One region of the Microcoleus sp. B4-D4 genome, then DNA from elsewhere that is predicted to be linked to it. Evidence: riboswitches for the same ligand, from Rfam matches in the RefSeq annotation. Region 1 holds a riboswitch; each other region holds the start of a gene.
The links. Region 1 has a riboswitch for cobalamin ahead of cobG (precorrin-3B synthase). Riboswitches for the same ligand answer to the same signal wherever they lie in the genome.
Positions count from the first base shown of each region.

Region 2: linked by a shared signal. The riboswitch ahead of QUB13_RS02245 (energy-coupling factor ABC transporter permease) and the one ahead of cobG (precorrin-3B synthase) in region 1 are both predicted to bind cobalamin.
Region 3: linked by a shared signal. The riboswitch ahead of QUB13_RS00700 (DUF1636 domain-containing protein) and the one ahead of cobG (precorrin-3B synthase) in region 1 are both predicted to bind cobalamin.

Region 1 covers NZ_JAUBTX010000063.1:21,761-32,457, forward strand. Annotated here, with positions in the region: gene trmD (tRNA (guanosine(37)-N1)-methyltransferase TrmD) at 1-647, opposite strand, end outside; gene QUB13_RS27665 (hypothetical protein) at 818-1,003, opposite strand; gene QUB13_RS27670 (cyanophycinase) at 1,002-1,895, shown strand; gene cphA (cyanophycin synthetase) at 2,376-5,099, shown strand; gene QUB13_RS27680 (DNA adenine methylase) at 5,228-6,349, opposite strand; gene QUB13_RS27685 (hypothetical protein) at 6,454-7,248, opposite strand; gene cbiE (precorrin-6y C5,15-methyltransferase (decarboxylating) subunit CbiE) at 7,313-8,521, opposite strand; adenosylcobalamin-variant (AdoCbl-variant) riboswitch at 8,934-9,013, shown strand; gene cobG (precorrin-3B synthase) at 9,000-10,496, shown strand.
Region 2 covers NZ_JAUBTX010000002.1:107,940-118,636, forward strand. Annotated here, with positions in the region: gene QUB13_RS02225 (pentapeptide repeat-containing protein) at 1-531, shown strand, start outside; gene QUB13_RS02230 (FAD-dependent oxidoreductase) at 717-2,291, opposite strand; gene QUB13_RS02235 (hypothetical protein) at 2,301-2,531, opposite strand; gene QUB13_RS02240 (Uma2 family endonuclease) at 2,544-3,263, opposite strand; cobalamin riboswitch at 3,556-3,702, shown strand; gene QUB13_RS02245 (energy-coupling factor ABC transporter permease) at 3,764-4,483, shown strand; gene QUB13_RS02250 (energy-coupling factor ABC transporter substrate-binding protein) at 4,488-4,820, shown strand; gene cbiQ (cobalt ECF transporter T component CbiQ) at 4,817-5,617, shown strand; gene QUB13_RS02260 (DUF2207 domain-containing protein) at 5,808-6,887, shown strand; gene QUB13_RS02265 (hypothetical protein) at 7,253-7,546, shown strand; partial or broken gene QUB13_RS02270 (IS1 family transposase) at 7,701-8,413, opposite strand; gene QUB13_RS02275 (hypothetical protein) at 8,501-9,400, shown strand; gene QUB13_RS02280 (hypothetical protein) at 9,404-10,282, shown strand; gene QUB13_RS02285 (metal ABC transporter permease) at 10,371-10,697, opposite strand, start outside.
Region 3 covers NZ_JAUBTX010000001.1:190,391-201,087, forward strand. Annotated here, with positions in the region: gene cynS (cyanase) at 1-368, shown strand, start outside; gene clpX (ATP-dependent protease ATP-binding subunit ClpX) at 749-2,128, shown strand; gene QUB13_RS00675 (pentapeptide repeat-containing protein) at 2,306-3,082, opposite strand; gene QUB13_RS00680 (hypothetical protein) at 3,346-3,897, shown strand; gene QUB13_RS00685 (hypothetical protein) at 3,942-4,358, shown strand; gene QUB13_RS00690 (hypothetical protein) at 4,326-4,505, opposite strand; gene QUB13_RS00695 (Uma2 family endonuclease) at 4,655-5,287, opposite strand; cobalamin riboswitch at 5,457-5,603, shown strand; gene QUB13_RS00700 (DUF1636 domain-containing protein) at 5,626-6,036, shown strand; gene cobW (cobalamin biosynthesis protein CobW) at 6,314-7,348, shown strand; gene QUB13_RS00710 (CADD family putative folate metabolism protein) at 7,655-8,335, shown strand; gene rimI (ribosomal protein S18-alanine N-acetyltransferase) at 9,184-9,801, opposite strand; gene lysA (diaminopimelate decarboxylase) at 9,966-10,697, shown strand, end outside.

The sequences.
Region 1 (10,697 bases):
TGGCGAGTTCTTTCAATTTGCTGTTCCCTGCGCCAGCGAGCAATTTCTGCGTGATTGCCAGACAGCAATACATCGGGAACCTTCAATCCCCGGAAATCGGCCGGTCGAGTGTACTGCGGATAATCCAAAAGTCCGTCTTCAAAACTCTCAAACTTCAGCGAATCTTCCTTTGCTACAGTTCCCCGCAGCAATCGCAAAACCCCATTTATCAAAGCCAAAGCCGGAATTTCGCCCCCGGTGAGCACAAAATCGCCTAGAGACACTTCGCGAGTTACCAAATGCAGGACTCGATCGTCCACACCTTCATAGTGCCCGCAAATCAACACTAACTGATCGCGCCCGGTGGCGAACTCCCGAAACATCGGCTGCTGCATCGGTTCGCCCTGCGGAGTCAGCAAAATCACCTCCCGCCTCGGTAACACAGGTAGCGACTCCACCGCCGCAAAAATCGGTTCCGGCTTCATCAGCATCCCCACTCCGCCCCCGTAAGGCTCATCATCCACTCGCTGGTGCTTGTCTGTGGTAAAATCGCGGGGATTGACAAAATTCACCTCAGCAATCTTTTTAGCTAAGGCTTTGCCCATCAGTCCCGATGCTAGGGGAGCGAGAAAAAATTCTGGAAATAGAGTTACAACGTCAAATCGCAAAATAATTGGAATTTATTGATACATCTCCTCTAGTTTGACCCTTAGAGGGATATCCGTTTTCAGTAATTGCATTATTATTTATAATTTCTTATAATTTGTGAGAACTTTTGCAAGTTAAATCCTCTTCCTTTGTCTGGTGTCCGGTTTTGTTGTACAAAAATAATCAGTTCTCAGGACAGCGGATCGAGTAAACTCGCCCCCAAACTGCCCGATCGCGCGTGAGGCGATTCTGGCTCGGGATAGTTACGGCGCCCGCACATCACTGCTACAAAAAAATATTTACTCTTAAAAAGCCCAATTCTACCCACAACCACAGCAAAATTGAATTTCACATCCACCAGAGGAAGACACACCATGCAGCAGTTGACATCTCCAGCCCTCGAACAAAATCTTCCCCAGCGCATCAAAACCTCGATTATGGTCATCGGAGGAGCCGAAGACAAAGTTCACGGGCGAGAGATTCTGAATACCTTTTTTTGCCGTGCTGGGGGTACAAACGCTCGGCTGGCGATCGTTCCTTGCGCTTCGCGAGACCCCGAAGGAACGAGCAACCGCTACCGCACTATATTTGACGAAATGGGCGTTAGTGCTGTCAAAGTAGTGGACATCCGCGAACGCCAACAAGCCGAAAATCCCGTCTGGAAAGATTATTTAGAAGACTGTACGGGCGTATTCATCACAGGTGGCGACCAACTGCGGCTCTGCGGGCTACTGGCGGACACCCCGCTGATGGAGAAAATTCGCAAAGAAGCTCAAGAAGGCAAGATTACCCTCGCCGGCACCAGCGCGGGTGCTGCGGTGATGGGATATCACATGATTGCAGGTGGGGGAAGCGGCGCGTCGCCGAATCGTTCCTTAGTAGATATGGCAAACGGACTTAACATTATTCCAGAGATTATCGTCGATCAGCATTTTCACAACCGAAACCGCATGGCTCGCTTGCTGTCGGCTGTGGCTTGCTATCCCGATCGCCTCGCTATTGGTATTGACGAAGATACCTGCGCCTTGTTTGAGGGAGACGATACTATGAAAGTTCTCGGTAAAGGCACTGTGACTATTGTTGATTCTCGGGAAAACTTTTATACCAACGAGTCTCAAGTAGGAGCGACAGAACCCTTAAGTCTGTTCAATATGCGCTTGCACGTTCTGTGCCACGGAGATTGCTACAATATGCCCCTAGGCAAACCGATGGCATCGGCAGCTTGTTCGGAGTCTGGCTGGCCTTCGGAATGTCGCACAGCTAACTAATGCAGAATATTAGAGTCATTGATTCGGGAAAAATTAGGTGGCATTCCGGTCAAATAATGGATGCAACAATACAATAGATTAGCCGTGCATCCACGGACTGACCCCAGAAGGCAGAATCAACAAAATAATTCTACCTTCTGCGTTCTAGTTTCTGCCGAACCTTGACTTTTACTTGTTTTGAGCCGATCGTTCGGGCATGAATTCTCAAAGCTGACGGGCCCAAAAACGGGTATCGCGCCCGCGACGCTATGAGTGTGGAGAACCCCAGATTTTAGACTTTTGTTTGAACTCCCAGACGATCGATCTGTGGAGTAAATCTAAAATCTAAAATCTAAAATCTCCAATTGATACTCCCGCTAATAACTGGAAATTCAGTGCCAAACTGTTCGCAGCGAACAGTCGATCGTCCAATCAAGCTCCAAATTGAATAAATGCTCCAATTACCTATAAGATTTCGCGCCCCATACCCCTATAACTGCGATGAAAATACTTAAAATCCAGACCTTACGCGGCCCCAACTACTGGAGCATCCGACGCCACAAACTCGTACTCATGCGTCTGGATTTAGAGGAGTTGGCAGATAAAACCACATCTGAAATTCCAGGCTTCTACGAAGGCTTGACCGCAGCACTTCCGAGTTTGGACGACCATCACTGTTCTCCCGGCCATCGGGGAGGCTTCCTGCAACGGGTCAGAGAAGGCACAATGATGGGACACGTAATCGAACACGTAGCCCTAGAACTTCAGGAAATGGCAGGAATGCCCGCCGGATTCGGTCGCACCCGCGAGACTGCCACACCAGGGATTTACCAAGTAGTAATCGAGTATCAAAACGAACAAGCAGGTCGCTATGCAGCCAGGGCGGGGGTGCGGATGTGCCAGAGCATTGCCGATACAGGCTCTTATTCTGCGGCGGAATTAGCGCAAGATTTGAAAGACCTCAGAGAGTTTGCTTTGTCTGCAGCCCTCGGGCCGAGTACCGAAACCCTGATCAAGGAAGCAGAAGCGCGCGGGATTCCCTGGCTGCCCTTGGGCGCCCGGTTTATGATTCAACTAGGCTACGGAGTTCATCAAAAGCGGATTCAGGCAACTCTGACCAACCGCACGGGAGTTTTGGGGGTAGAACTAGCCTGCGACAAGGAAGGTACCAAAAATATTCTGGGCGCTGCCGGCGTGCCGGTGCCGAGAGGGACAGTGATTCATTATTTGGACGAACTGCAGGGGGCGATCGAAGATGTGGGCGGTTTTCCGATCGTCCTCAAACCTCTAGACGGCAACCACGGCCGCGGGATCACAATCGACATCAACTCCTGGGAAGTAGCAGAAGAAGCCTACGACTTAGCCAGCGCCGCCTCAAAAACAAAAAGCATCATTGTCGAGCGCTACTACACCGGCCGCGACCACAGAGTGTTAGTAGTCAACGGACAAGTCGTAGCAGTCGCAGAACGAGTCCCCGCTAACGTTGTGGGTAACGGCAGGGATACAGTAGAACAGCTCGTTGCAGAAGTAAACCGCGATCCGCAGCGGGGAGACGGACACGACAACGTACTCACCCGGATCACGATCGACAAATTGACTCTCGATTTGCTGCAAAAACAAGGCTACGCGATGGACTCGGTAGTGCCGGCGGGCGAAAGAGTATTTTTGCGCGCCACAGCAAATTTGAGTACCGGTGGCATTGCAGTCGATCGCACCGACGAAATTCACCCGGAAAACGTCTGGCTGTTTTCCAGAGTGGCCAAAATCATCGGTTTGGACATCGCCGGCATTGACGTAGTAACAGACGATATTTCTGTGCCCCTGCGCGATACGAACGGCGTGATCGTCGAAGTCAACGCAGCACCGGGTTTCAGAATGCACGTCGCCCCGAGTCAGGGTTTGCCCCGCAACGTTGCCGGCGCAGTCTTCGATATGCTTTTCCCCTCGCCTCAACACAGCCGGGTGCCGATTTTAGCCGTGACTGGAACCAACGGCAAAACTACAACAACTCGCCTGCTGGCCCACATTCTCAAGCAGACTGGTCAAATTACCGGCTACACGACTACCGACGGCACTTACATCGGCGATTATTTGGTTGAAAGCGGAGATAATACCGGGCCGCAAAGCGCTCACTTGATTTTGTCCGATCCGACGGTGGAAGTGGCGGTGCTGGAAACGGCTAGAGGTGGAATTTTGCGATCGGGCTTGGGCTTCAATCAGTGCGATGTCGGCGTAGTTTTGAACGTCGCAGCCGATCATTTGGGAATCGGCGACATCGACACCGTGGAACAACTAGCCAAACTCAAGGGTGTCCTCGTCGAGTCGGTAATGCCCAAAGGCTATGCAGTTTTAAATGCAGACGATCCGCTAGTAGCACAAATGGCACCGCGTGTCAAGGCTCAAATTGCATATTTTTCGATGAACCCGGAAAACGAACTGGTTGCCAAACATACCGCTGCGGGCGGGCTGGCGGCGATTTACGAAAATGGCTACTTGTCGATTTTAAAAGGCGATTGGACGCTGAGAATCGAGCAGGCTGTGAACGTGCCGCTGACGATGGGCGGGCGCGCGCCGTTTATGATTGCTAATGCTTTAGCAGCTTGTTTGGCGGCTTTTGCCCAAGGCTTGAAAATAGAAGATATTCGGGCAGCTTTGTCAAGCTTTCAGGCATCGGTAGGTCAAACTCCCGGACGGATGAACTTGTTTAATTTGGGCAGCTATCACGCTTTGCTGGACTACGCCCACAACCCCCACAGCTACCAAGCTTTGGGCAGTTTCGTGCAGAATTGGCCGGGAATGCGGATCGGGGTAGTTGGTGCGCCGGGGGACAGGCGAGATGAAGATTTTGTCACCTTGGGCAAACTTTCGGCCGAAATGTTCGATCGCATTATTGTCAAAGAAGATATTGACAGACGCGGGCGAGAACCGGGTGTGGTGGCCAAGTTAATTTGCCAAGGGATTGCAGACGGGATTTCTGCCCGCACGGGCGATCGGTCTAAAGTTCAATACGAGTTGATTCTCGACGAAACAACCGCTGTTAACAAAGCCCTAGACGAAGCGCCCGCTGGCAGTTTGGTGGTGATTTTACCGGAAGGTGTCACGAAAGCTTTGGGTTTAATTGAAGCCCGGAAACCGATTCAGGAATTGGCGGTAAATGCTGCTATGGTCGATCGCATTTCTGAATCGCAGAATAGTTTAAAACCAACCGTTGTGAATCAAGGCTAAAGTCTTAAGTCTCATTTCATTAATAGATTGGGTTTACAAGTTAAACCCAATCTATTTTTTGCAGTTCATACTATTTTTTATGATTTTTTTTGCATTGAACAAACGATAGACAAATTTATTAACTTACATCAACTTACTGACCAAGTTGCGGAAATACAATATTCATACAATGCTTTGTTAGAGTTCCGTTTCCTAATAATTTCAGAGTGAATATTTGAGTATCCAAGAAGGCGCATAGATTCAGAAAGTAACGCTTCTGTAGCAACCATATTGCCAAAAAAGGTTGAATTGCCAACAATGTAGTGTAGTTCCGCATCGTCTGCCAAAATAGATCTAAGAGAACTCAAATGTAAGTGCATATCATGAAAGTATTTTAGGACGTAAGTTGCCAAAAGATGTGCATTTTTCCCACCAGACATTCTTATATTTTCGACAGTTGAGAATATTTGCTTCGGTAGGCTTTTTTCCTGTATTTGCCAGGAGTTGAGACGGCTAGTTGCAATGCCCCATGTTCCACCAATGGCTAACCAATCCATCTCACCGGCTTCTTTTGCTTCGTTTAAAAATTTTGTCCAGTACATATATGGACGAAGTTCACGAATATAGCTGATCCGATTTGGGTAAGGTGGGGAAGTTATCACTTTATCAACTTTGAGATTACCTAAACCAGCTATGTTACGAGCATCTACTTTCAATACCTTAGCAGTACCAATAATAGTATTCTCAGCAGAGTTCGATATAAATTTTATAATTTCAAAAAAAATCTCTTCTATGCCTTCAATTGCATGAGAAATAACTGTGTCATTAAATGACATAGAAATATGATTAAAAGCTGCTGATGAAGTTTCAATTATTAAACGACAGAACGCAATCCAAACGATATCATAACCCTCGTTCTCTTCAGGTTCTCCGAATTGGTTTACTAAAGCGATTCGCAATGATGCAAGAAGTTTTAGCGTGTAACTAGACCACCAACGTTCAATGTTAAATATTGGTGGCGTCCAATTGTCTTGAGATATTAAACTTCTATATTCCTCTAAAGCTAGTTGTACCTTGTTCAAAATATCTATTAAGCAGTCTTCATCATAGTTTCTGTATTTAGCGTTCCCAAACCAAATAAGAAACGGGTTGATATCAAACGCGAATGCTTGGTTTCCTTGTTGAGCAGCAACAAGTCCTGTTGTAGCTGTACCAGAGAAAGGGTCAAGAATAATCGACTCTCTCTCAACAAAAGCCAAAAGCTTTTCCACAAGTTTCACACCATAGGCCGGAGTAAGTCGAAGCCACCCATGCCGCCCAAGATTGCGATTAGCTTTGAAAGTATAGTCAGATCTTTGTTGAATAGTATATGACATCAGTCTGCACTTAGTAAAACTGCCAATGTTGTGTAAATCTCGCTTTTGATTTCCTCAGAGTTTCGGCGAAAAAAAGCTGCTAAATCATAGCCTAAAATTTCCTGGCAAAAAACAAACAGCGAACTTTGATTGCTACCTGATGTTGTGCCAATCAGCATTCCTCCACGGCTGTTTCGATAGCGTAGTAGTAAATCGACATCAATCTGAGAAGAAAAAATTGCAAAGACTGGCAGGTAGCCGTTTGCCCAAGCAACAGCAATATTATCTATGTCACCATTTTGTCTCTTGCTGTCTTTACTTTTGTATCCCTGCCGAACTTCAAATACGGCTCCATTTGCTGGGGCAGGAACATTAAGAAAACTGCTGTAGTCCGCTATCCACTGAATAACTCTTCCTCTAACCTCAAGATTTTTAATTTCGCTCAGTTCTAGCCTCGCATCCAACGACAAAGTTTTGTCCTTGTCGTTTTTGGTCTTCGTAACGTAAGACCACATGGCATATTTGGGATCTTCGTATCCTGCTCGATCAATTATTATCTGTCTGAATAAATTTTCACAACCTTTCCCAATTTGTCGATAAACCGAGGTCATGCCACCAGCGGCTTTGTGAGCAGCGTACATCAAATCTGAATCAAGACCAATCCATGAGTAAAAAGGATCGGCTCCGTAGATTAATAAGAACCGCGCCAGATCCAATCCTTCCTCTCTATTGCCTAACCCGAATTTGGGCTTGTACCGTCTGCAAAGTTTTACGGGGTCTAGGAATCTTTTGAGGTATAGGTTCTCTTCTGTCACGATTACTTGGCAATTAGTGGATAATATCTTTATGTTTGATATTATACTACTTTGATCACTTTTTTCAACCCTTAACTACCGCCCACTGAGTCACCGGTGCAAGCGGTTTCCAACCCTGAAAAGAACCGATCGCCCCAACACGCTGAATTCCAATCCTAATTAGTTCGCCGCCGTGCAAAGAATGCCATTGCAGCACCGTAAGTTCACTCTCAATTGTCACCGCATTTACCACCAAACGGCCGCCTTCATTTAAAGCATTCCAACAAGTTTCCAGCAAAGCCTCAACAGTGACACCGCCGCCGATGAAAATAGCACTTGGTTTCGGCAAATTTGCCAAAGCTGCCGGTGCGTCTCCCGCCACGATTTTGAGTTCGGGAACACCCAAATTAGAGGCATTTTCAGCAATGTATTCTAGTCTAGTTGGATGACGTTCGATCGCGATCGCCCGACAGCCCCGATGACTCCGCATCCACTCAATCGCGATCGAGCCGCAGCCCGCCCCCACATCCCAAAGCAACTCCCCCGGAATCGGCGCTAACGCAGACAGAGTAACCGCTCGAACCTCCCGTTTAGTCAACTGTCCGTCGTGGCGATACGCAGCATCCGGTAAACCCGAAGTGCGGGGAAGGATAAGAGTTTGTCGATCGGCTGCAACTGCAATGGCGATCGCATTCAAATCCGCCAAATCCGCCACATTCCAAGCCGCTGCAACCCCCTCGATCCGCCGTTCCGCCTCCGACCCCATCCGCTCGAACACAGTCATCAAACTGCTGCCAAACCCCCGCTCAGTCAACAAATCGGCGACCTTTCCCGGCGTGTGTCGATCGGCACTCAACACCAGCAAGCGCGCGCCGGGGGACAAAGCAAGGGCGATCGAGGCGATCGGGCGATTTGTTAAACTAAAAGTCTCAACATCTGCCAGAGCCCAACCCAAACGCGCGCAAATCAAGCTGAAAGCCGATGCTGCGGGAATCACAATCATTTCCGAAATCGGAATTTGGCGCGACAGCGTGACACCAATCCCGTGACACATCGGATCGCCGCTTGCTAACACGCAGACAGATTCTCCGCGCCTGCGGATAATATCGTCAATGGTTGTTTGTAGGGGTGAAGCCCAAACTAATTTTTCGCGGGTGTCGTCGGTTGGTAGCATTGCGAGGTGGCGCGCGCCCCCGACAACGATTTTAGATCGATCGAATAACGATCGGGCGATCGAGCTCAATCCCGAAAGTCCATCTTCGCCAATTCCCACCACCGAAAGCCATTTGTGCATTGCGCCAAGGTAATTACGATTTATCAATTTTCAACAATAATATGAGATTAAATTTACAGTATTTATTGGATAATTTTTTGATAAAAAGGTCAACCGCAGATGTCAAGCCGATCAACAGGGATGCACGCAGATGAAAAATTTAAAAAAATCTATTGTGGCTGTGCTAGAGAACTGCACTTGCACTGTTTTTAGGATTGATAAATCTGGGCCGGCGAGTCATTATTTTAACTCACTCTTGGGTGCATTTTAACCAGATAAATTTGTTTCTTTAGCGAATCTACCGTCTGCAACCTTTATATTTTTGGTAAAAAAGCCGGTTTCTCGCTATTCCTCTGAAAACTATACAAAATTAGCGGGCATTTGTTAAGAAAATTGAGAATTTAAGCGGCGGGCGATCGACTTGTGATACATTTCTTAAACCTGAAAGCGGGAAAGTCCGGTGCAATTCCGGCGCTGTGCCGCAACTGTGAAAGTCAGAATGCCGATTTCAGGAAATTTACCTTACATTCCCTGCGTCGCACGGGGAGGAGATTATTTGTTAGTTTTGACTGATTTACCAACTTGTCCCGGCCTATTTTACGGTTCCCGCGCCCGCGACGGAGTTTTATCGAGGATGCGAATTCCGGGGGGAATTTTAAGCGTACAGCAATGTAGGTCGATCGCCAATTTAGTCGATCGCTACAGTACCGGCTGTTTGCAAATCACAAATCGGGCAAATTTGCAAATCCGAGAATTGCACTCAGAAATTCCCCCAGAAGTTTGGCAAGATTTGCAGGAATTGGGATTAGCGTCTCGCCGCGTTGAAGTTGACCCGATTCGCAATATGATGGCAAGCCCGACAGCAGGAATCGACCGACAGCAGTTACTCGATACTCGCCCTTTAGTGAAAGCTTGGGACGATTACCTGCAAACACATCCCGAATTAGCAGAACTTTCGGCTAAATTTAGCATTGGTTTTGATGGCGGAGAATTAGTTTCAATCCGCAATTTACGGAACGATATTTTATTAGTAGCAGAAAAAAGTTCGACCAATTTTGAAATAGTTTTTCGCCTGTATTTGAACAGCCATACAGAAATTATTATCGAACAATCGCAAACTATTTTAGTATTAGCAGCCCTCGCTAATATCTATCTGGAATACACCAAAAATCGACCGCGAATTGATGGCAAAAAACCGCGCTTGCGGCACTTGCTAGCCGATTGGGGCGTTGAAAATTATCTCGAAAAAGTAGAGACAAAATTGCCGTTTCCCTTGGGGCGAAGCGCGATCGAACTTTCAGAAAAGGCGATCGAACCCAACGCCAATCTCGGCATCCACCGTCAGCAACAGTCAGATTTCTCCTACATCGGCATTGCCCTGCCTCTAGGCAAGCTAGAATCAAAGCAACTGCGGAATTTGGCAAACTTAGCCCAAAATCTCGCCAACGGCACTCTGAGGCTTACACCGTGGCAAAATCTGCTGATTTCCGACATCCCCAATTCCCAAGTTTTTGAGGTCAAACAGCAAATCGCCGATTTAGGATTGCACTCATCCGCAACTAATCTAGATTCCTGCTTAGTTGCTTGCGCCGGTAGCAGCGGCTGCGCGTCGGCGGCGACAGATACTCAAAGTCACGCCCTAACAATGGCCAAGGATTTAGCGCAAAAACTGACGATCGACCGATCGATCAATATCCATTTCAGCGGCTGCGAAAAATCCTGCGCCCAACACCAGCCAATGGACATCACCCTAATAGGAATTCAGATACAGCAGGAAAACCAGACAATCGCAGGTTACAACATTTATGTAGGTAAAAAAGACCAGCCCTTTGGACGGCAAATCTTCCCCGCCGTGACTGTAGCCGAAATGCCCCGCGCGATCGAGCAAATGCTGCGCGCCTACCAGCAATTTCGAGAACCGGGCGAGTCATTTGGCGAATTTTGCGATCGATGGGCGATCGACAAATTGCAGGAGTTTCTTATCCCCAAAAATTAGAATTAAAACACAAAATATCCATTAAAACCGAAAAATTGTAATCCTTTCCCCTTCTCTTTCTTACTTCGCGCCCTTTGCGCCTTCGCGGTTCATTTAAAAAACCTATTTCACCAATCAAACAAACTACCCATAATAACAATTTCAAATAAAGTTAAGTACAGTCTTTTAATGCCCAATGCCCTGTTTGGCCAATGCCCTGTT
Region 2 (10,697 bases), on a different contig from region 1:
CTTTTAATTGGCGCAAATTTGCAGCAAGCAATGTTAAAAAATGCAGCTTTTACCGGTGCAGATATCGGCAGCGCGAATTTATCTGGAGCCGATTTGTCAGGTGCGCGCTTGGGTAAAGTCAAGGCTCAAGGCACTCAGTTATCCTTGACAAATTTGTCTAAGTCGGAATGGCAAGGTGCAGATTTATCCGGTGCAGATTTGAAAAGTGCGAACTTACAAAATGCCGATTTGAGTTCTGCTAAACTCGCCAACGCCAATTTTCAAGATGCTCGGTTGCAAGATGCTAATTTGCGGAATGCCGACCTGAGTGCGGTTGATTTTAGGGGCGCAAATTTAGCGGGAGTGAATTTTCAAGGGGCTGTGTTTCTGGGGAAAGCAGCTTCCGATCAGTTTATTCAAAATCCTGCGGGTAGTAAATCAGGTCGATTCCAAGGAGTTGATTTTGCCGACGCTAAAAATTTAGATCGAAGTCAAATTGCTTACATTTGTTTGCAGGGTGGGATTCATCCGAAGTGCCCCCAGAAAAATTAAAAATTAGTTGTTATCGGTTTGTAGTGAAGACTCAAGGGGAGCATTTCATTTTTGTAAAAAGCATTTTTTGTTTGAGTGCTGTCCTCGCTCGCTTGGCGATCAAAGCCCGTGCGAGTGAGGACAGGACTACAAAAGCTGGCGCGCTTGATGCTCCTTCTTCCTTCTTCTTTCTTCCTTCTTCCTTCTTAGGCAATAGCATCCGCACCGACAAGTGTCTCGAATTGCGCTAATAGCGTTCCATCAGCATTGTTTGCAACTCCAAAAATTTTAGGTAACTGACCTGTTTCAACGAGAACTTGTCTCACTTCTGCGTTAGATACATCAGCTAGATTTTTTTTATTTAGAATAGCATTAATGGCAGCGATACCGACACCTTGACCAACTGCGGCGTTGAATTCAACAATTCGACCGACAGAACAGGCAAACCCTTCAAATCCAGAACACGGACTGACAACTGCCAGGTTAGGAATATTTTTCATTAATGCGTGGCGGATGCCAATATTGAAGGTAGGCTGTTTAAACATCAGACTTTTAAACCACCCTAAACTCTTGGCTTTCTCCCCCACACCAGGGATGCCTCCGCGTACATCAAAATGATAGCTAAATGTTGCTAGTGCCTGATTAGCCGGTACGCCACCTAACAGCATTTGTGCGCCAGTCAAAGGTTCTACAACTCCCGTCACATTTCCTGCGTGTCTGATATAAAGTTCTGAGGCATAATTAACAGAAGTAGCACCCAAACTCCTCAGCCAAGTTGCCACAAATAACATCTCTTTTTGCATATTAGCCGTCGGTTTGCTCCCGCTTTTGGCTAAGGCTTCTGCTTCGCTGCCGGTGACTGCAAATAACAGCGCGTTCCACGAAAGTCTTTGATTGGGAAGTATTGCGATATTTCCCTCGTCTAAAATTACGCCGGTTTCAGGAAAAGATAGCTTTGTTCCTCTAAAGGAGTGGTAAGCTACAGACAGCGCGGGCGATCGCACGTCGATGTAATCGTTGCCCGCCCACAGAGTTTTGAGATTTCCTCTGGTGTCGAGCATTTCCTGCCGGAGTTCTTTTGCTAGTTCGGCATCCTTCTGGGCTGCGTACAGCAAAAATTTTTGACTCTCAGCATCCGCGAGGTTTGTGAAGCGTTTTAGATAATTGTAATCGAGTTCTTTCAGTCTTCTTGTACTGAGTCCTTGGGTTTCAAAAACGAGGGTGACTGGAAGTTCGGAGTTTGGCAGACCAAAGGTTTCAAATCCCTTCAGCTTTTTCGCGCCGGCAGCTTGAGCTAATTCGGCATTGATGGTAGCATCAATAAATTGCTTGCCTGCATAAACTATGCCTCTAGATGTGGTTATGCTGGCAATTCTTTGGCGTTCTTTATTGACTGATTGAATTTCTACTTTGCTGAGGAGATCGACCCCTGCTTGTGACAGCATTTCTTGTAGCGCTGCGCTGGCTTTGCGGGGGTCAAGCGCGATCGCACTGACACCGGATTTTTGCAGGAACTCTTGATAGATTGTCGCCGGTGAACCAAAGGTATCTAACTTTAAAGATTGTCGCAGTTCTTGACCGATCTGACTTCTATCTAAATAAGCCAGGCCGCCTCTGACTAAATGCCCGCCAATTCCTTCTTGCAAGTTTCCTTTAGACATCAGCAAAACTCGCGGATAAAGCTTTGTCCGGCGACGGTATTCTCTGGCTGCTGAGATAACGGCTAGAACTCCAGGAACTTCGTCACCAAAGCCGATGACATCGTAAAAACGCAAATCCATAACCATTATTTAATAACCTATCCTGATTTTCATTGTTTTGAGCTGCATTTCAATGTTTGCTATCAAACTATCTATCTGTTCCAAATAAAGCCGCATATTTCCTAATTTTTTGGATAAATATTTATACATTCCCGAACGCAGAAAGCGGGTTTTTCTCGAAGATTCTCGGTTGAGGGCGATCGGATCGGGCGTGGAAAAATTCAGATTGGCGATCGCCCGCAGAGTGCATCTGTGTCGCACTCTTGACTGCAATCAGCTTATATTATCAGGATCTATCCCCAACTCTCGCAATCGTTCAGCTAGGCGATCTGCGCGCTGGGCTTCCTGTTGTGCGCGCAGCGATTCCTGTTGTGCGCGCAGCGCCGATTCTTTCACCTGTTCTTCAGGAGTCAAATAACGTTTGCCATCAGCATCGTACCAATACAACCACTCCCTTGTCACCCCAGAATAATTGCCCCTTTCACAGCCAATCCCCAAACCAATTTCTGGCATCCAAACAGGATTTCCTGGCTGTAACTCATACTTTCCATTGACTAACTTATGTACTTCCAAATGGGGTCGATCGCGACGACTGGAAGAATAAATGACGTAATACAGTACACCTAAACGTTGATATTCTTCCAACTTATCTGTGTATTCTTGTCGATAAGTCGGGGAAACGACTTCGAGGACAAAAATTGGCATCACCTTTTCTTCCCACACTGCGTAACTGGGACGTAATTCTTCCCGAGAAAACCGTTGCACCCCTAAACTCAAGAAGGCATCTGGCACAATCGGAGGTTTTTCCGGGTGATGGTAAAGACCCATATCTATACAAAAAAACCAGTCCATGCGTTCTGCCCAAAGTATGAGCAATATTGCTTTTAGCAATCCTGGGATTAATTCTTGCAGTTCGTTATCCACTGGTGTTTCATCTGAGTCTGGTAGTTCGTCGGCTGAGGGCCAGTGCGTCGGAAAGTTGTAATTTAACATGGCGGGTTTCCTCAAAACTCATTAATATTATAGCGTTTAGTTGTTTGGCTGTAATTTTGTATTTCCTAAAGATTTTAACGAACCGCGAAGACGCAAAGGACGCGAAGGAAGATAGATTAAATTGTGTTTGCTGGCAGTTTTATTGTTTGTCATTGCGATGAACGAAGCAATCCTAAGTGTTGGCGATTGCTTCGTTCTTTGCAATGACACTTGAAGCTGTCGGACACAATCTAAGCTAGTTAATTTGAAATAATTTTGGTAAAATATTCGGCTGAGAGTTGCGCGATCGACTATACTAAGCTAATCATTCGGTTCTAATGGGGAGCAGCCATTAGAGGAAACGGGGAAAGTTCGGTGTAAGTCCGGCGCTGTCCCGCAACTGTAATGAAAGCCATGTCGCTTTCTGAGTCAGGATGCCCGCCGATGTGTTTGTTTACATAGTCTCATCTGCGAGGTTCAGCGTGAAGGCCAGAAATCGGAAATTAGTCAGCCTGGGATTGATGGCTGGCTTGAGTTGTTATATTGTCCTCGGTTCGGCAACGCCCGCCGCAGCTATGCACATTTCGGAAGGTTTTTTGCCGGTGCAATGGGCGGCGTTTTGGTGGATTGTGGCGTTACCTTTTTTTCTAGTTGGTTTGCGATCGATCGCCCGCATTACCAAAGAACACCCGGAACTTAAATTACTGTTAGCTTTGGCGGGCGCGTTTACTTTTGTGCTTTCTGCTTTAAAAATTCCCTCGGTAACGGGGAGTTGTTCTCACCCGACGGGTACTGGTTTGGGGGCGATTTTATTCGGCCCTTCGGTGATGGCTGTACTCGGCGCTTTAGTGCTGCTTTTTCAAGCGGTTTTGTTGGCCCACGGCGGCTTGACAACCCTGGGAGCAAATATGTTTTCGATGGCAATTGTTGGCCCTTTTGCTGCGTATTTTGTCTATCATTTGCTGTTGCGAACTGGTAGTCAGCGGGCGGCAATTTTTTGTGCTGCGGCTTTGGCGGATTTGCTGACTTATGTGGTGACTTCGATTCAATTAGCGTTAGCTTTTCCCGCAGCAAGCGGTGGTTTTGTAGCTTCGTTTCTCAAGTTTGCTAGCATTTTTGCAATTACTCAAGTTCCTCTGGCTATTAGTGAGGGATTGCTGACTGTATTGGTTTGGAATTGGCTGCATTCCTACGGAAAGCCGGAGTTGGAAACTTTGAAGTTATTGAGACAGGAGTCATAAAGTCATGAGTCAGAAAAATACAAGAAATCACCAATCTACTGCGCGAGAAAATTGGATTTTGGTTGGTGCTGTGGTTGCTCTTGCTGTTCTTCCTCTAGTATTTGTTCGAGGTGAATACGGCGGTGCTGATGGGGAAGCCCAAAAGGCAATTACCGAGATTCAACCGGGCTATGAACCTTGGTTCAAGCACTTTTTTGAACCTGCTAGTGGCGAAATTGAAAGTTTGCTGTTTGCGTCTCAAGCGGCGATGGGGGCTGGCGTAATTGGCTACGTGATTGGGTTATATAAAGGCCGATCGCAATCTCGGCAAAATTCCGATCGCAAAACCTTGGAATGAACCATCAGATTGATAGTCTGGCTTATACAAATCGCTTGCGCGGTTTGCCGCCATCTCACAAACTATCATTTGCGATCGCCCTTTTGATTCTGTCTCTGGTTTCCCATGTAGCGGTGCAGTTGTCGATCGCCCTCTGGTTGACAATCTGGATCGTCGTTTATGCAGGAATTCCGGCGAAACTCTATCTGCGGTTGCTGTCGGTACCGCTGGTGTTTTTGCTGACGAGTTTGCCTGCTTTGGCGATGGGTGGAATTCAGTTAAATCAAATCCAAGCAATTCACTCGGATATTTGGCAAGGTTGGGGGATTAGCATCGGGAATTTTTATCTGTATGTGAGTCGCACTGGCTTATACCAAGTGAGTCTGTTATTCCCGCGCACCTTGGCATCGACAAGCTGTATGTATTTCATCCTGTTGACGGTACCATTTACTGAAACATTGCAAATCCTCCGAAAATTGCGCTTTCCGCCGTTGCTGACAGAACTTCTGTTGTTGATGTATCGGTTTATTTTTAGCTTGTTGGCGATCGCCGATGAACTTTGGATCGCCCAAAACTCGCGCTGTGGCTACCGCACTTGGAAACTGGGAATGCGTAGTTTAGGCATTTTAATCGGGCAATTGCTTCAGCGAACTTTAGTAAACTACCGTCAAGTTTCCTTGAGTTTAGCGTCGCGCGGTTTTAATGGAGAACTGCGCGTTTGGCATTCTTCCCCTTACAAACCTTCGCAAAGATACACATTTGAAGCCGTGTTTGGCTGTACAGTTTTAACTGTGTTAAGTGTGGCATTTCAAAGTTGAGAAGAAATTAGGAAATGAGGAGACGGCACTGCCGTCTCCTCTATATTATTCCGGCGCAACCGGAATTGATATGAATTCCCTGCCCGACTGAAGATATGACTTTTATGAACATAATTAATGATTTTTATGAATTGACTCCCCAAGAAACCTGTTGAATAATTGTACTCAACACTTATCTTGTGGAAATCCTATGATAAATAAACGCATCCTCAAAAGAATAGTTTTTTCATTACTAGCATCATTAACCCTACTGTTAGTCACAGTCACTCATGCAACAGCCCAACAGCTACCGTTTTACTGGGATAACATCAATGTTGCGATCGACGTTCAGACAAACGGAGATATGTTAGTTACTGAAACGCAAAAATATGTATTCACAGCAGCATACAACAATGAACGATATCGTTATATTCCTTTAGATAAAGTCGATGCAATTAAAGATGTGACAGTTGCCGAAAACAATCGCATAATTCCTAGTAGCACTGGAACAGAAAACAATCAACTTTGGATTCGTTGGGAACATGAATTAAAACCGCCAGATACACATACTTTTGTCATCAAATATCGAGTTGTAGGTGGATTGCAGTTAGATGGTGAGAATACTCTCGTTTATTGGAAAGCCATTGCAGCAGGTCGTAAAGCGCCAGTTAATACTGGACAATTTACGGTAAATTTACCAGATGCTTTGTCAGGGAAAGTTCTCTCGTTTACGAATTTCGGTGCAGCAGCGGTTCCCCGTCAAGTAGATCCGAAAACCTTTGAATTTGTGGCAAGTCAGGCTATTCAGCCGGAACAAGAATTAGAAGTGCAGATTGCCTTTCCGCAGGCGGTTTTGAATATACCTCAACCTGGTTGGCAACAAGGTGGTAATCACGGAGGAGAAGGCTCTTTCATCAATAACATAATAGCTGTAATAATTTTACCGCTAGTTGGTTTGACATTAATATTTTTTCCGTTGATGATTCTTCTCCTTGTGTTGGTTTTCAGCACCGTTATTTACCAAGGAATCAAGAAATCAATCAATGATCGACAATGCCCTGAGTGCAAAACGTTCAATCTTAAACGGACTTATCAAGTTTTGATTCCTGCAACTACTAGCACTTCAGGAAACAGGTATGTTACCCATCACTGTGGAAATTGCTCTTACCATCGGGAGTACGAAGAAGTAATTCCAGTCATTATCATTAGTAGCGGTGATGGCGGCGGTGGCGGTGGTGGCGGTGGCGGTGGTGGCGGTGGCGGTGGCGGTGGCGGTGGTGGCGGTGGTTGATATCAACGGGAATTACGCATCACAATCAAAGAAACCGGGTTTTTAGCTAATCTGTGGGTTCTAACGAAGTATTTCGGAAAAAACCCGGTTTCTGAGCACCTGTTGATATATTGATATCACCCAAATTCAGGAGACGGCAGTGCCGTTTCCCTACAAATAATCGGGTAGGGAAACGGCATTGCCGTGTCCGAATTTGCTTGATTTTGATATCAACCGATCGCACTCCCTAGAAAATCATATTCCAAATATGACTTTTATGAACTTAATTAATGAATTTAATGAATTGACCTAAAAAGATAAGTGTTGAATACTGATTGTAGCAAATAACTTTTCAGTACATTTGAGCTTAAAGTAGGTTAAAAACTATGACTAAATCGCGTTGGCTTCGCAAGCTTTTACCATTGGCAGTATCTTTCGCAACTGCGATCGCAGCGGCAGGCACTTTTACCCCACCAACTTCAGCTCAAACCAATCCGCCGCCTCCGCAACCCCAGGAAGTTCAACCAGCCCCAGCAGAAGGATTGAGCATCCCGATTTGGATTTATCCCGTAGGAGCAATTTTCCTAATTATTATCTTTATTCCCAAGATTGGCTGGACTTTGGGCTTAATTGCGATCGGCGAACGAGAAGTGGGAATTGTTAAGCTGTTTGACATCTAAACTGCATTAACTTGCGTTGCCTTTATTTTTTATTTTTCGGTTCCATTTCATAATTAGTTCTCCTTCATTTAACAGTTTATGTAACACTGCTTCTAGTTTTTCAATGGATTCAAATAATCTAGGTAGTCCTGCATAGCAAGGAAAGTCCAGGGTTTTAATTGATAGATAAACTGGCGTTATACTCATGAATAAAATACCAAATACCCCCAATATGATTGGAGAGTTTTTTGGAGAATGAAAGAGTTTTTCTCACCAATCTAGATATTCTTTGTCTCATCGTATTATTAAATCTTTCTATATAGTTTGTCAGACCCGTTTCCTTTCCTACTGCCTTGTGTCTTTTTTGAGGAAAAACTGTGACCTAGGCGCTCCAAAAGTCAGTATAACTTACGGCACATTGACGATAAACTGGTGGTAAAGAATCCCATAATCCTTGAGCGCCAGCTTGATCTCTTTTGCCAATATACACTCCTACAATTTCTTTGGTTGATACATCAATTGCCAGCCAAATCCACTGCTTGTTATCTTTATTGCCTACAAATGACCACATTTCATAACATTGAATTGTTAGCTTCCCTTTCTTTTTTGACTTAACTTCTACTTCTCTTTTTACAGCTCCTAATTTTTTATAAACACATAGTATTGCAACCACCGTTCTGAAACCCCAGTTGCCCTCACAATCCCAGCCAGAGATATCTTTTCTAATAAAAGTCTATCTATCAACTCTTTTGTTGCTGATGAAATCGGTTGATGTCTGGGAGTTATGACGAATTGTCTTCCACAATCTCGACATTTAAAATTTTGCTTGCCGGAGTGAGTGCGACCATTTTTCAAGATGTATTCAGAGTTACACTTGGGACAGTTCATAAGCTAAAATTTAAGGTAGGTTATAAAAAATAAAATTATAACACATTTTCCTTGCTATGCAGGACTACCCCAGAAAACATTCCTGTATTGCTAAGTAAATGCTACACAGATCGAGCTTTAGTAGACATTTTTAAAATTAGAAAAGCTTATCTTGAAATAGCCCCTTCTCTATCTGAAGAATTGCAGTATCTCATTTTTCTAGCCATTTGTGCCATTCTACGTCCATCAAGTCATGTAGGTACTGCACAGTGGCAATATATTCTCCCTAACAAACGCAAAGCTAAGACTTGTGAACCCTTCGATGCGCTAGAAAAGCAGGTTGCTATGATGCAAGAAGATATGTATCAAATGCAATTTATCACTACATCTAGTCAAGCTACTTTGATTAAAGAAGATGCCAGAAACTTAAAAAGCATTCCCGATCATTCAATAGATTTAGTGATTACTTCTCCCCCTTATGCCAACAACTATGATTATGCAGATGCTACACGTCTTGAAATGACCTTTTGGGGCGAGGTTAATTCTTGGAGTGATTTACATGAGACAGTGCGTAAATTTCTAATCCGTTCAAGTTCACAGCACGTTTCCAAAGAGCGACTTAGCTTGGATACTCTGATGAATGAATCGATTATCGATCCGATTAGAGACGAGTTGCTCCCTATTTGTCAAGAAATGGAAATGATTCGCCGAACCAAGAGTGGCAACAAAGCATATCATACAATGATTGCTGCTTATTTTACAGATATGGGATTTGTATTTAAGGCACTTCGTAGAGTTGCAACATCTGATGCCAAGATTTGCTTTGTAATCGGAGATTCTGCTCCCTATGGAGTGTATGTTCCCGTTGAGCAGTGGCTCGGAAAACTGGCTGTTTCAGCAGGGTTTAATTCCTGGTATTTTGAACATATTAGGGAGCGTAATATCAAATGGAAAAATAGAAAACATAGTGTCCCGCTACATGAAGGTAGACTTTGGATAGAAGGTTAATTTATGGCAGAATCCTCATCACACAAATTTGGACAGGAACTAGGCAAACTTATTGAAGATATCGTACTTAACGATATTCTAAAACCTAGGTTACAACAGTTTGTACAAACCAAAAACTACTACCTCGATTGGCAGCGGACTCGTCCAGCTAGAAGTGGTAAAAAAGTTACTTGGAAAGACAAATATGAGAATAAACACGATCTAGATTTTGTAATTGAGGTCGATGGTAACGATACCCAGCTTGGTACACCTGTGGCATTTATCGAGTGTGCATGGCGTAGATATACAAAACACTCAAGAAATAAAGCTCAAGAAATCCAAGGCGCTATACTACCCATCGTTGAGCTTCATAATTTGTCAGCGCCATTTTATGGTGCGGTATTGGCTGGAGAATTCACAAAACCAGCTTTGGAGCAACTTAGAAATAATGGATTTGCCATTATTTATATTTTTTATCCAAATGTGGTAGCAGCATTTAACGAAATTAATTTGGGTATTGCATTTGATGAAACAACTCCAGAAACAACCTATACCATAGCCTCACAACAGTTAGCTAATCTGAGTATTTCAGATAGAAAGAAGCTAGGAGAAGCTTTAATCTCAGTTTCAAAACAAGAGGTCGATAGCTTTATGGATACGCTGGAAAAGACCCTTGAACGTTACATTTCCAAAATAATTATCATCCCGCTTTTTGGTACAAAACACGAGTTTAAGAGGATTGATGATGCACTAATAGAGCTAAATACCCTTGATATCGATAGTCCAAGTGGTGGGTTTGACAAATTTGAAATTATTGTTGATTACAACAACAATGATAGAATTAGAGCAACTTTTCACAACAAAACTTTGCTTGCTGATTTCTTGAGAAAACTGAAAAGTTGACATCAGCAGATTTTAGATTAATACCCAGAGTCCCGACTTCTTAAAGAAGTCGGGGTTTTAACACCGATCGCATTTATCGACTCCTACTCTATTCACTAACCGCCCGTGAATTCCTCGCCCTGACTAACAAACCGTGTTTCGGAGCAAAAATCATCGCCAACACAAACAGCAGCGTTTGCAGTACCACAATACATCCGCCCGTCGCACCGTCAATGTGATAGCTGATATAAGTTCCCATGACGCTAGAAAATACGCCAGAAGCCATCGCAATCAACATCATGTGGTCGAAGTTATCGCTCAATAAATACGCCGTTGCTCCCGGAGTCACCAACATTGCTACTACTAAAATAATCCCGACTGTTTGCAATCCTGCAACTGCGGTGAGCGATAGCAAAGATAGCAGCACGTAATAGAG
Region 3 (10,697 bases), on a different contig from region 1:
AACTTTTGGATCGCGACGAAGTTTGGATTGCTGCGGTTATTTACCGTCAAGCTACGGCATCGATCGATGAAGCAGAGAAAATTGCCTCAGCCTTGGGACTGTCGGGCGAGATGGCTGCGGTGCTGACCGAACCTCCGTTAAAAGGTTCTTTGGATGCTGCTGTTCCGGTAGATCCGTTGATTTATCGCTTCTATGAAATCATGCAGGTGTACGGAATGCCGCTCAAAGCAGTAATCCACGAAAAATTTGGTGACGGGATTATGAGCGCGATCGACTTTACTATGGATGTCGAGAAAGAAGCAGACCCAAAAGGCGATCGAGTAAAAATAATTATGTCAGGCAAATTTTTGCCCTACAAAAAATGGTAAGCCCGTGCCGCTTTGCCCGAAAGTGAAAATTTAAAATTTAAAATATGGTCGCAGGGCTGACGACTAATGACCGTGCCTCAAAAGTGCTAACTTAGAAATAGAGACCGCGAAGCTTGACCAGGCAAAAATTGAGACTAGCCCCTGACTTAACTCGTGTATATCCCCAAGTTTTAGACCAAGGTTCAACTTCAAAAATTTATTTGTGGAGTAAATCTCAAATCTCAAATCTCAAACTCGTACGCTCGCGAAGCCGAAGTATCTCAAATCGACAGACTGGCTTGGGTGTTCTTTCGGGAAATTTTTCTAGGGCAAAGATATCGCTCCCGCCGCAACTTCCCCAGTCAAAACAAGCAACCGCAACCGTAAAGTAAGAGGCAAATATGTCAAAGTATGACTCCAATCTCAGATGCTCCTTTTGCGGCAAGTCGCAGGAGTACGTCCGCAAGTTAATAGCTGGGCCCGGCGTGTACATTTGCGATGAATGCGTGGAACTGTGCAATGAAATTTTAGAGGAAGAATTTTTTGACTCTAGCAAAACAATTGGTCAACAGATTCCTCAATCAGAGGTGCGAGAGTCTCAGGGACAAGGAACGCGACGCCCGAGTCGATCGAACAAATCTAAAATTGTCTTAGCCCAAATTCCCAAACCCACAGACATTAAACAGCATTTAGACAACCACGTCATCGGCCAGCACTCAGCCAAAAAAGTCCTTTCTGTCGCAGTTTACAACCATTACAAGCGCTTGAGCGCCGACCAAGCCAAAGACAGCGGCAAATCTTCCCCCGACGGCGATGTCGAACTGCAAAAATCCAACATCCTGCTAGTCGGGCCCACAGGTTGCGGTAAAACTTTGTTAGCGCAGAGTTTGGCACAAATGCTCGAAGTTCCTTTTGCGGTAGCCGACGCAACAACGCTAACAGAAGCTGGATATGTTGGCGACGATGTAGAAAATATCTTGCTGCGGCTGTTGCAAATGTCGGATTTTGATGTCGAATCAGCACAGCGCGGGATTATTTATATTGACGAAATTGACAAGATTGCTCGCAAAAGCGAAAACACTTCGATTACCAGAGATGTATCGGGAGAAGGAGTGCAGCAAGCGCTGCTGAAAATGTTGGAAGGAACGGTGGTTAATGTTCCCCCGCAAGGCGGCCGCAAACATCCTTACCAAGATTTTATTCAAGTTGACACTAGCAAGATTCTATTTATTTGCGGCGGTGCTTTTGTCGGTTTGGAAAAAATAGTCGATCAGCGTTTGGGTAAAAAATCCTTGGGCTTTATTCAGCCAACTGAAAGTGACAGCAACTCGACACTGGCTGCGAAGGATAAGCGGGCTGTTGATATTTTGCAACAGGTACAGCCGGACGATTTAGTTAAGTTTGGTTTGATTCCTGAGTTTGTCGGGCGGATTCCGGTGGTGACGGTGATTTCGCCGCTGGATGAAGCGGCGTTGATGCAGATTTTGACTGAGCCCCGGAATGCGCTGGTGAAGCAGTATCAAAAGCTGTTGAAGATGGACAGTGTGGAGTTGGAATTTGAGCCGGATGCGCTGCGGGCGATCGCCCAGGAGGCCTATCGGCGCAAAACCGGCGCGAGAGCTCTCCGCAGCATTTTAGAGGAGTTAATGCTGGATGTGATGTACGAGTTGCCTTCTCGTAAGGATGTTGCTAACTGTATGATTACCAAGGAAATGGTCGAGAAGCGATCGACTGCGGAATTGCTGTGGCATCCCGCATGGCGGAAGCACGAAACAGCTTAATTTGAAGGGTGGGCAATGCCCACCTTGTTTTTTAAGGTAATATAAATCATACCAAATCAATTAGCATCGGAATTATCGATCTCTTTCTTCTCTTCCTCTGCGTTCTCTGTGGCCTCTGCGGTTAAATCATTCCGATGCAACAATTGATATCACTCGACGATTGAAATCGCTTCATACTTATTTCTGACTCAATATTGCCAAAAACTCCTGCACAACTAAATCGGGTTGTTGGCTGCATCGGGTTGAATCGTAATGCTTGATAAGACTGATTCCGGAATCTATTAAAAGCCCGCACATTTCATCTTCTGTTGCGTTTCGATCGGATGATTCGCTGTCAATTTTCAGCATTCCTAGCTTGTTTTGGTGGAATATCAGAAAGTCAGCTTCTTGGTTTTGTCTCCCTTCCGGTGTGGCGAGTCGGAGTTGGGAGTTGGGGATGAAGAGTGTGGAAGTGCGATCGAGAATTTCGGCTATTTTCACTTGTGCGTCGCAGTGAAAACAAAAACCGTTCCAGTCAATTTCTTTATTTGAGTTAGATAATTCAGTTTCATTATTAGAAGTTATTTTATCTAAATCAGCTTGAACATAATCAGCTTCATTCAAGTTTGCGAATAATCTAGCGCCGCTGAGATTTGCACCGCTGAGATTTGCACCGCTGAGGTTAACTTCGATGGTCAGATTGCGCTGTAAATTCACTTGACTTCGCCGTAGATATCGCTTTAATACAGATTTAAGATTATCTTTTTTAACTTTTTCGTCTAGTGCTTTTGAAAGTAGTTTCCACAGTTTAGCACCAGCATCTTTGATATAATCGTATTCATAGCCTGCGGTTTTAGCAATTTCTATATAAGACTGCCCTTCCCAGGATTGACGAAACACTATTTCTTGAACTTTGTTGAGGCGATCGTAGTTGAGGGCTGTTTCTGCGATCGTGATGGCTTCGTCAACGGTCATGTGTGAAAGTCCCTTACTAGCGGAGCGTTAAGGTAGGCTTAGTATAGATTGTACCGCAACCGACGCTTAATATTACTTTTTCATTACTATTTTATTACTTTTTATTACTGTTGAACCTGATATAGAGTTGCTATTCTATCTCTAGAGCCACAGGGATATGAAGGGCCAAGCACTAAGATGCCGTCCCCATGACTTCATATATGGAGGGAGCAAGTTAATTCTGATTAGCTGGTGGGTTCACAATTTTTTTGAAAGGGGGAAGGATGGCTGCAAATATATCACCACAAAATACTGACAGACCTATTTGGGATGACACCCAGATATATATTACCAAAAACACAGTTAAATTTGGTTCAGAGATATATCAATTTCGCAACGTAACAGGTTTTGGCATATCCCCAGTTAAGACTGAAAAATTTCCAATCCAATGGATTTTGGGATTGTTTGTCATTGGACTTGTGGTAGCTAGTTATTTTAATAAGCCTGAACTTAGAGCGGGAGGAATAATTATGGCAATAGTAGCAATTATCCAGTTAATTCTAAATACTTTTATGCCCGAAAAATACGGCCTTAAGTTATACCTGAATTCCGGTTCTCCTTTGCCCATATTTGTAACCACCGATATGAAAGGACTAGAAAAAGTAGTTTACGTCTTGTACAACTTCATGGAAAGTAATGCAGAAGGTAGTTATGTAGTCTATTCAAGCGACCGATCTATCCGAATAGAAGGAAGTGTTGGAGGTTCTGTCACAGCAGGTGATATTGGAGGCAGTTCATCAAGTCAAGTTGGAAGAGATGTCTCGCGAAACGACTAGAAATAACGGTGTTATCCAAAAAAAAAATTAATTAGGAGGGAATAATGGAAGATAAACAAGGTAAAGTTCAAGTCGGAGGAAGTGTTGGAGGTTCTGTTAACGCTGGTGATGTTGCAGGTAGTTCATCAAGTCACGTTGGAGGAAATGTTTCATTCGCTATAAACGAGTTACCTTCATCGTCTGAAGCCGATAAACCCGGAATCAAAGAATTACTGACGCAGCTAGAAGCAGCAATTAAAGCCGATCCAAACTTGAGTGAAATTGACAGAAATGACGCTTTAGATCAAGTAAAAGATTTAGCTGAAGCTGCTCAAAATCCTAATGATGGGGGAATGAAGGAGAAAGCTGCAAAAGCAGGTAGGATGCTTGGACGTATTATCTCTGGGATACCAACAGCAACCCAATTAGTAGAATCGTGTAGCAAGTTACTACCATTGATTACTAAAGCGTTTGGGTTTTAGTAAGGATCGCCTTTCAGCAAACATCTTAATAATTACGATCGCCCTTCTTCTTCTCAGCATTCTCTGACAAAGGGCGATCGAGCTTATTAGTTCACCTTCTAAATAGTCTTTAACTGAAACATCAGGAGAATTTTTGCTGGCAATCATTAGGTTTTTCTCAACTTTTACAGGCAGACTTTTCAAATCTCATAATGTTTCCGAGATTCTACTTGTTCTCCCCGTCTCGCGTTGCGCGGACTTTGTTTGTGTAGACGCGATTTCCAATCGCCCCGAAATTAGTGGTTTTAATATCACCCTCACTCCTCAGATTCAGATTCAAAATCCACGCGATCGTAAATATCACCCAACCGCATCTCAAACTCCACACAACTCAATTGTAATACCGTATCAGCACCATCATACTCAGACAAGACCCACTTATTATCATCCGTCTTGCAAAAATGTTCAACGTGCATCTCGTATTGATCGATCAAAACATACTCTCGAAAACTAGGAATAGAACGGAAAAGCTTAAACTTGCCGCCCCTGTCATAATCCTCCGTCGATGGCGATAAAACCTCAGCCACCATCACCGCATTAGTAATCGTATCTTTCCTACCCTCAGCAAACTCCAATTTCCCCGCCACCAACATTACATCAGGATAAGTATAAACCCGCTTCGACGGTATCCACAAACGCAAATCGTTGATAAATACTCGATACGGTTGTCCTTTCGTAGCAAAATTTAGTGTACCGCTCAAATTAAGAGCTATTTGATTGTGATTTGGTGTTCCGCCTGTCATAGGGATTATCCTGCCATCCTGATATTCACTTCTAAATTCTGCGATTTCTTCCAGTTTTAAATACTCTTCAGGAGAGTAATAAGTATTTACTTTTTTCTCAACTTTTTCCTCAACTACTTGTTCGCGGATTTCTGTTAATGCAGTCATAGTACATCCTCGGACTATCGTACTTACAATTATACAGGAATTCAATCCTTAAAAAATTGGAATGTCAGGACTAAAATCCTTGCTAAGAACGGGGTTGATTTATGTGTGTAGATATTAAAACTTGCTTTTACCAAGATAACTTTTTTGGAAAAGGGCGCCAAGTGCGGTATGATGTGAAATTGCGATCGGTTCTAGCGGGGAGCAGCCGCTAGAGGAAACGGGGAAAGTTCGGTGCAAGTCCGGCGCTGTCCCGCAACTGTAATGAAACCCTTGTGGTTTATAAAGTCAGAATGCCCGCCGATATCTAACTCACTTTTGAACGCATCTGCGAGGTACGGATGATGGATGGAATTAATGCTGCTGTACGCACAAAGCACAGTCTGTTTGTTTGTACTGCTTGCGCTAGTATTTGGAAAGACGGCAAGCGCGAAGGCAAAAGCGGCGGCCAACAATTTATGGAAGATTTATCGAAACTTGCTAAAGATTGGGAGTTTTGCGATCGATTTGAGATTCAAGAAGTTGAGTGCATGAGTGCTTGCAGTCACTCTTGTGCGGTGTCTTTTGCTGCTGTGGGAAAGTACACTTATCTATTTGGTGATTTGCCTGCAAATGAGCCGGAAAGCATCGAGGCTGTACTGGAATGCGCGGGTCAATACTATGCTAAACCGGATGGTTTGTTGCCTTGGTCAGAGCGTCCTCAAGCTCTGAAAAAAGGCGTTTTGGCTAAAATTCCGCCGCTGCCTAATTAGAGCCTTTTCTCGTTACCAGGCTCTGCTTATTGGTGACAACTTAACGTCAAGCCGACCGGATCTCTTGTTTTTATGCGAAGTCTAGATCCCCCCTAACCCCCCTTAATAAGGGGGGGACAAGAAATATGCTCAAAGTCCCCCTTCTTAAGGGGGATTTAGGGGGATCTAGACTTCGCATAAAAACGACATTTATTGTGGGTTTTAGTCTTAAATTCTCACCTATGGGCAGAGCCTGGGAACGAAAGATCCCATCACAAAACAAAAAACAAAATTATCAATGCACAAAATTCCTGTTACGGTTATCACTGGTTTTCTCGGTAGCGGCAAAACTACCTTAATTCGCCATTTGTTGCAAAACAATCAAGGCCGCCGCATTGCTGTTCTGGTTAACGAATTTGGCGAGATTGGAATTGACGGAGAGTTGCTGCGCGATTGCCAAGTTTGCGATGAAGAAGAAACTGTCAGCAGCAATATTGTTGAACTGACAAATGGTTGTCTTTGCTGCACTGTTCAAGAGGAATTCTTGCCGACTATGCAGGAGTTATTGAAGCGCAAAGACCAAATTGATTGTATCTTGATTGAGACTTCTGGCTTGGCACTTCCTAAGCCTTTGATTCAAGCTTTTCGCTGGCCGGAAATTCGCACTGGCGCTACTGTAGACGGTGTGGTTGCTGTTGTTGATTGCGAAGCTATTGCTAGCGGTAATTTTGTCGGTGATATCGATGCTTTGATGGCGCAGCGGCAGGCTGATGATAGTTTGGATCACGAAACTCCGATCGAGGAATTGTTTGAAGACCAGTTGGCCTGTGCTGATATGGTACTGTTAACGAAGGTCGATCGCGTGGATGCGGAAACTCAACAGAAAGTTCAAACCTGGTTGCAGCAAGAGTTGCGCCCGAGTGTGAAAATTGTTCCGTCTAAGGGTGGCGAAATTAACCCTGATGTGCTGTTGGGATTTAATGCGGCGGTTGAGGATGATTTGGAGTCCCGCCCGAGTCACCACGACACGGAGGAGGAACACGAGCACGATGATGATATTAACTCGACTTTCTTTGTTTCCGATCGCGAATTTGAACCCGAAGCTTTGGTGAAAAAGCTGAAAGCCTTGATGCAGCAAGAAGAAATCTATCGGATTAAAGGGTTTGTGGCGGTTCCCAAGAAGCCGATGCGGATGGTGTTGCAAGGTGTGGGCGATCGTATAGAATATTTTTACGATCGCCCTTGGCAACCTTCCGAACTCCGTCAAACCAAATTAGTGCTGATCGGAAGAGAGTTAGAGCGCGATCGAATTGCAGCTATAATTAGCAGTTAATTATCCGAAATTCTTAGTCATATCGCGTGCGAACGATCTCACTACAAACGGTTCGCAGTGCGGATTTCAGTCCGCTTTATGCTGTGGACACTTACAGAGGCACCCGCTAACAACTTCGATGGCGGTTAATAATAATCGCCCGCGATATCAGCATCAACAACGATTCGATCCAAACACAAACAATTGAAAATTTAGTCTTGACAAAATGCTAGATTACGATAACATTTTAGTCAAGGACTGAATTCCTCACTACTAACCCATTTTATCGCAGGTTTGCTGCACTATCCTTAAGGGCGATCGACAATTATGAACAAACAGCAATTTCTCGAACAACTCAACAGCATTCTCGACCAAAATCACCTGCTGAAACACCCATTCTACCAAATGTGGAACGAAGGCAAACTAGACATCGCAATGCTGCAAGAATACGCACAAGAATACTACCTGCAAGTCCACAACTTCCCCACCTACGTCAGCGCTACCCACGCCGCCTGCGACGACATCAAAATTCGTCAAATGCTCCTCGAAAACCTGATAGAAGAAGAGAGAGGCGCTGCTAATCACCCCGAACTGTGGCTGCGCTTTGCCGAAGGTTTGGGTTTAGACAGAAACGCAGTTCTCGAACGCGAACACTTAGAAAAAACCACCGAATCCGTCCGCATTCTCAAAGACTTAGCCCGCAGCGAATCTCCCGCCAAAGGTTTAGCCGCCCTCTACGCTTACGAAGCACAAATCCCCGAAGTTTCCACCACCAAAATCGCTGGTTTAAAGGAATTTTACGGCATCGATTCACAAGCAGCTTTATCTTTCTTTCAAGTTCACGAAAAAGCCGACGAGTTCCACTCCGAAGCCACTCGCGAAGCTTTGTTACAGGTTTGTGAAACTGAAGAAGCACAACAGGAAGCGCTGTTAGCTGCTGAGAAAGCAACTTCTGCTCTTAATTTACTGCTTGATGGGGTTTACGAAACCTTTTGTCAAGCTAAGTAAGCTTCAGTTGACTGTTGACTGTTGACTGTTGACTGTTGCTTTCTGGTAAAAAACGCATCTTTGCAGGGCGGGTTTAGCTAGTGATTTTGACACTCGCAAACAATCATAAAAAACCCGCCCACCCTCGCTTTGTTCATCTCTTGAAACTATCTGCGTCGCTCTGGCTTAATCTGCCTTATATTAAATCCTCTCTTCATCGGAATAGTAAATTCAGGCGTCGCTTAATCAGGGTATGAAAAAAATAAATTGAAAATTTAGAAGTTTTGTGGATTCTGGTTTCTATGACTTGCATATTTAGCCTTTCATACCGTAAATCAGCAACGCCCTACAGTACACAATTTCTAACCAAACTAACGCGAACTAACCAGGGTTCGCCCGTTATCGCATCCTACACGCGAAAAACAACTGCTGCCCGTTAGTTGCAGTAGCACTACATCGCTGCTAACCTCAACCCTGTTGGCAAGAAACTTCTTCTTAACAATCCAGGCGACACCAGCACTACATCGCTGCTAACCTCAACCCTGTTGGCAAGAAACTTCTTCTTGACAATCCAGGCGACACCAGCACTACATCGCTGCTAACCTCAACCCTGTTGGCAAGAAACTTCTTCTTGACAATTTAGGCGACACCAGCGCTTACAGCCGCGTTCACGCCCGCTACCACCCGGTTTTTCGCAATATAGTTGAAAAATACGGTTACGATTAAGCGTCAGAGGGCGTGAATTCAGGATTAGCTATCTTGACTCGATTTCGTGGGACTTCGACCAAATTAATCGCTGCGTTCAAGTCCCGATTCAGCAACAAACTGCAACACTCACATATACGGTAGATTCTTCGCATCACTCAGAATCACAAGTATTTAAATCGATCGCCCAATGTGAAGTTTTCTCTCTGCAACCGATCGCAAATTTGCACTTTTTCAACCGCCAAATATTGCTGAAACTCCGGTTTCTCCAAACCGCTGCGCCACATCACCAGAGCATCTTCTCCAGTATCTTCGTAGTATCGTTTCCGCCGTCCGGCTTCTTTAAATCCAAATTTTTTGTACAGCGCCACTGCCGCCAAATTCGAGTCCCGCACTTCTAAAGTCGATCGCTCCAATTGCCTGTCGCAAGCCGATTTTAGCAGCGCCCAAAGCAGAGCTTGCCCGAAACCCTGCCCTTGAAACTGAGGATGAATTGCCAGCATAATAATGTGAGCTTCTTCTAAAATTGCCCACAGACAACCCAAACCGATGAGAGTTGGGGGAATCTGTAGGGGCGGTGGATGGTGCGTGCCCGCCCGGTTTTGACTTGATTCAGAGTCCTCAATTTCCCATGTCCACAAACCCAGTAAATCGCTGTTAGGACTGTCTAATTCGCGCCTGTAGCCTTCGATCGTCCAAAGTCCGCCAAAACAAAGGCGATCGAGTTCGACCGCACTGTTGAGGTGTTCGGTGGCGATCTGTTTAATTTCTAGAAAACGCACGGCAGTAAATTGTACACTAGAAAATAAAGTAGCGATTAGTTTTTTTTTGCTATTGTCGAGTAATTGCTAATCAGTCTCCTAACATTAGTCTACAGCAGCGACTGTTCGCTGCCGGCTGAGGACTGCTGACACATGAATAATCACCAAGGATAGTTATTGCGCCGATGGTATCTACTCAATCTCTGAGGGCGGAATCTGGACTTCAGTACCTGTCTGAGTCTCAAGAGGCTCTCTCAAGCCGATCGCCCAATCAAGAACTTTTACCGCTGACAGCCCGCGTTAACAGCCGAGACCGGCTGGAAATCGGAGGCTGCGAAGTGACAGCTTTGGTGGAGCAATTTGGCTCGCCACTGTACATTTTAGACGAAGAAACGCTGCGGGCGGCTTGCACGCAGTACCGGGATGCTTTTGGGCGTTACTATCCGGGCGAAACTCAAGTGCTCTATGCTTCTAAGGCTTGGAGTTGTTTGGCGGTTTGCGCGATCGCAGCTTCCGAAGGTTTAGGAATAGATGTAGTATCTGCAGGGGAAATTTACACTGCACTGCAAGCTGGCGTTAGCCATGACAAAATCTATTTCCACGGTAACAACAAGTCCCGCGAGGAATTACAGCTAGCTGTCGAAAGCGGCTGCATTACCGTAGCCGACAATTGGCAGGATTTAGAAACTCTTTCTGAGTTGGGAAAATTGGGTGTCACCAGTAAAACAGGCGGGCCGACACGAGTTATGGTGCGGTTTACTCCGGGAATTGAGTGTCACACCCACGAGTACATTCAGACTGGTCAAATCGACAGTAAATTTGGCTTCGATCCCAATTCGCTCGATCGAGTATTTAAGTTCATCAGCGAACAGCCGTCCTTATATTGTGTGGGAGTGCACGCTCACATCGGCTCTCAG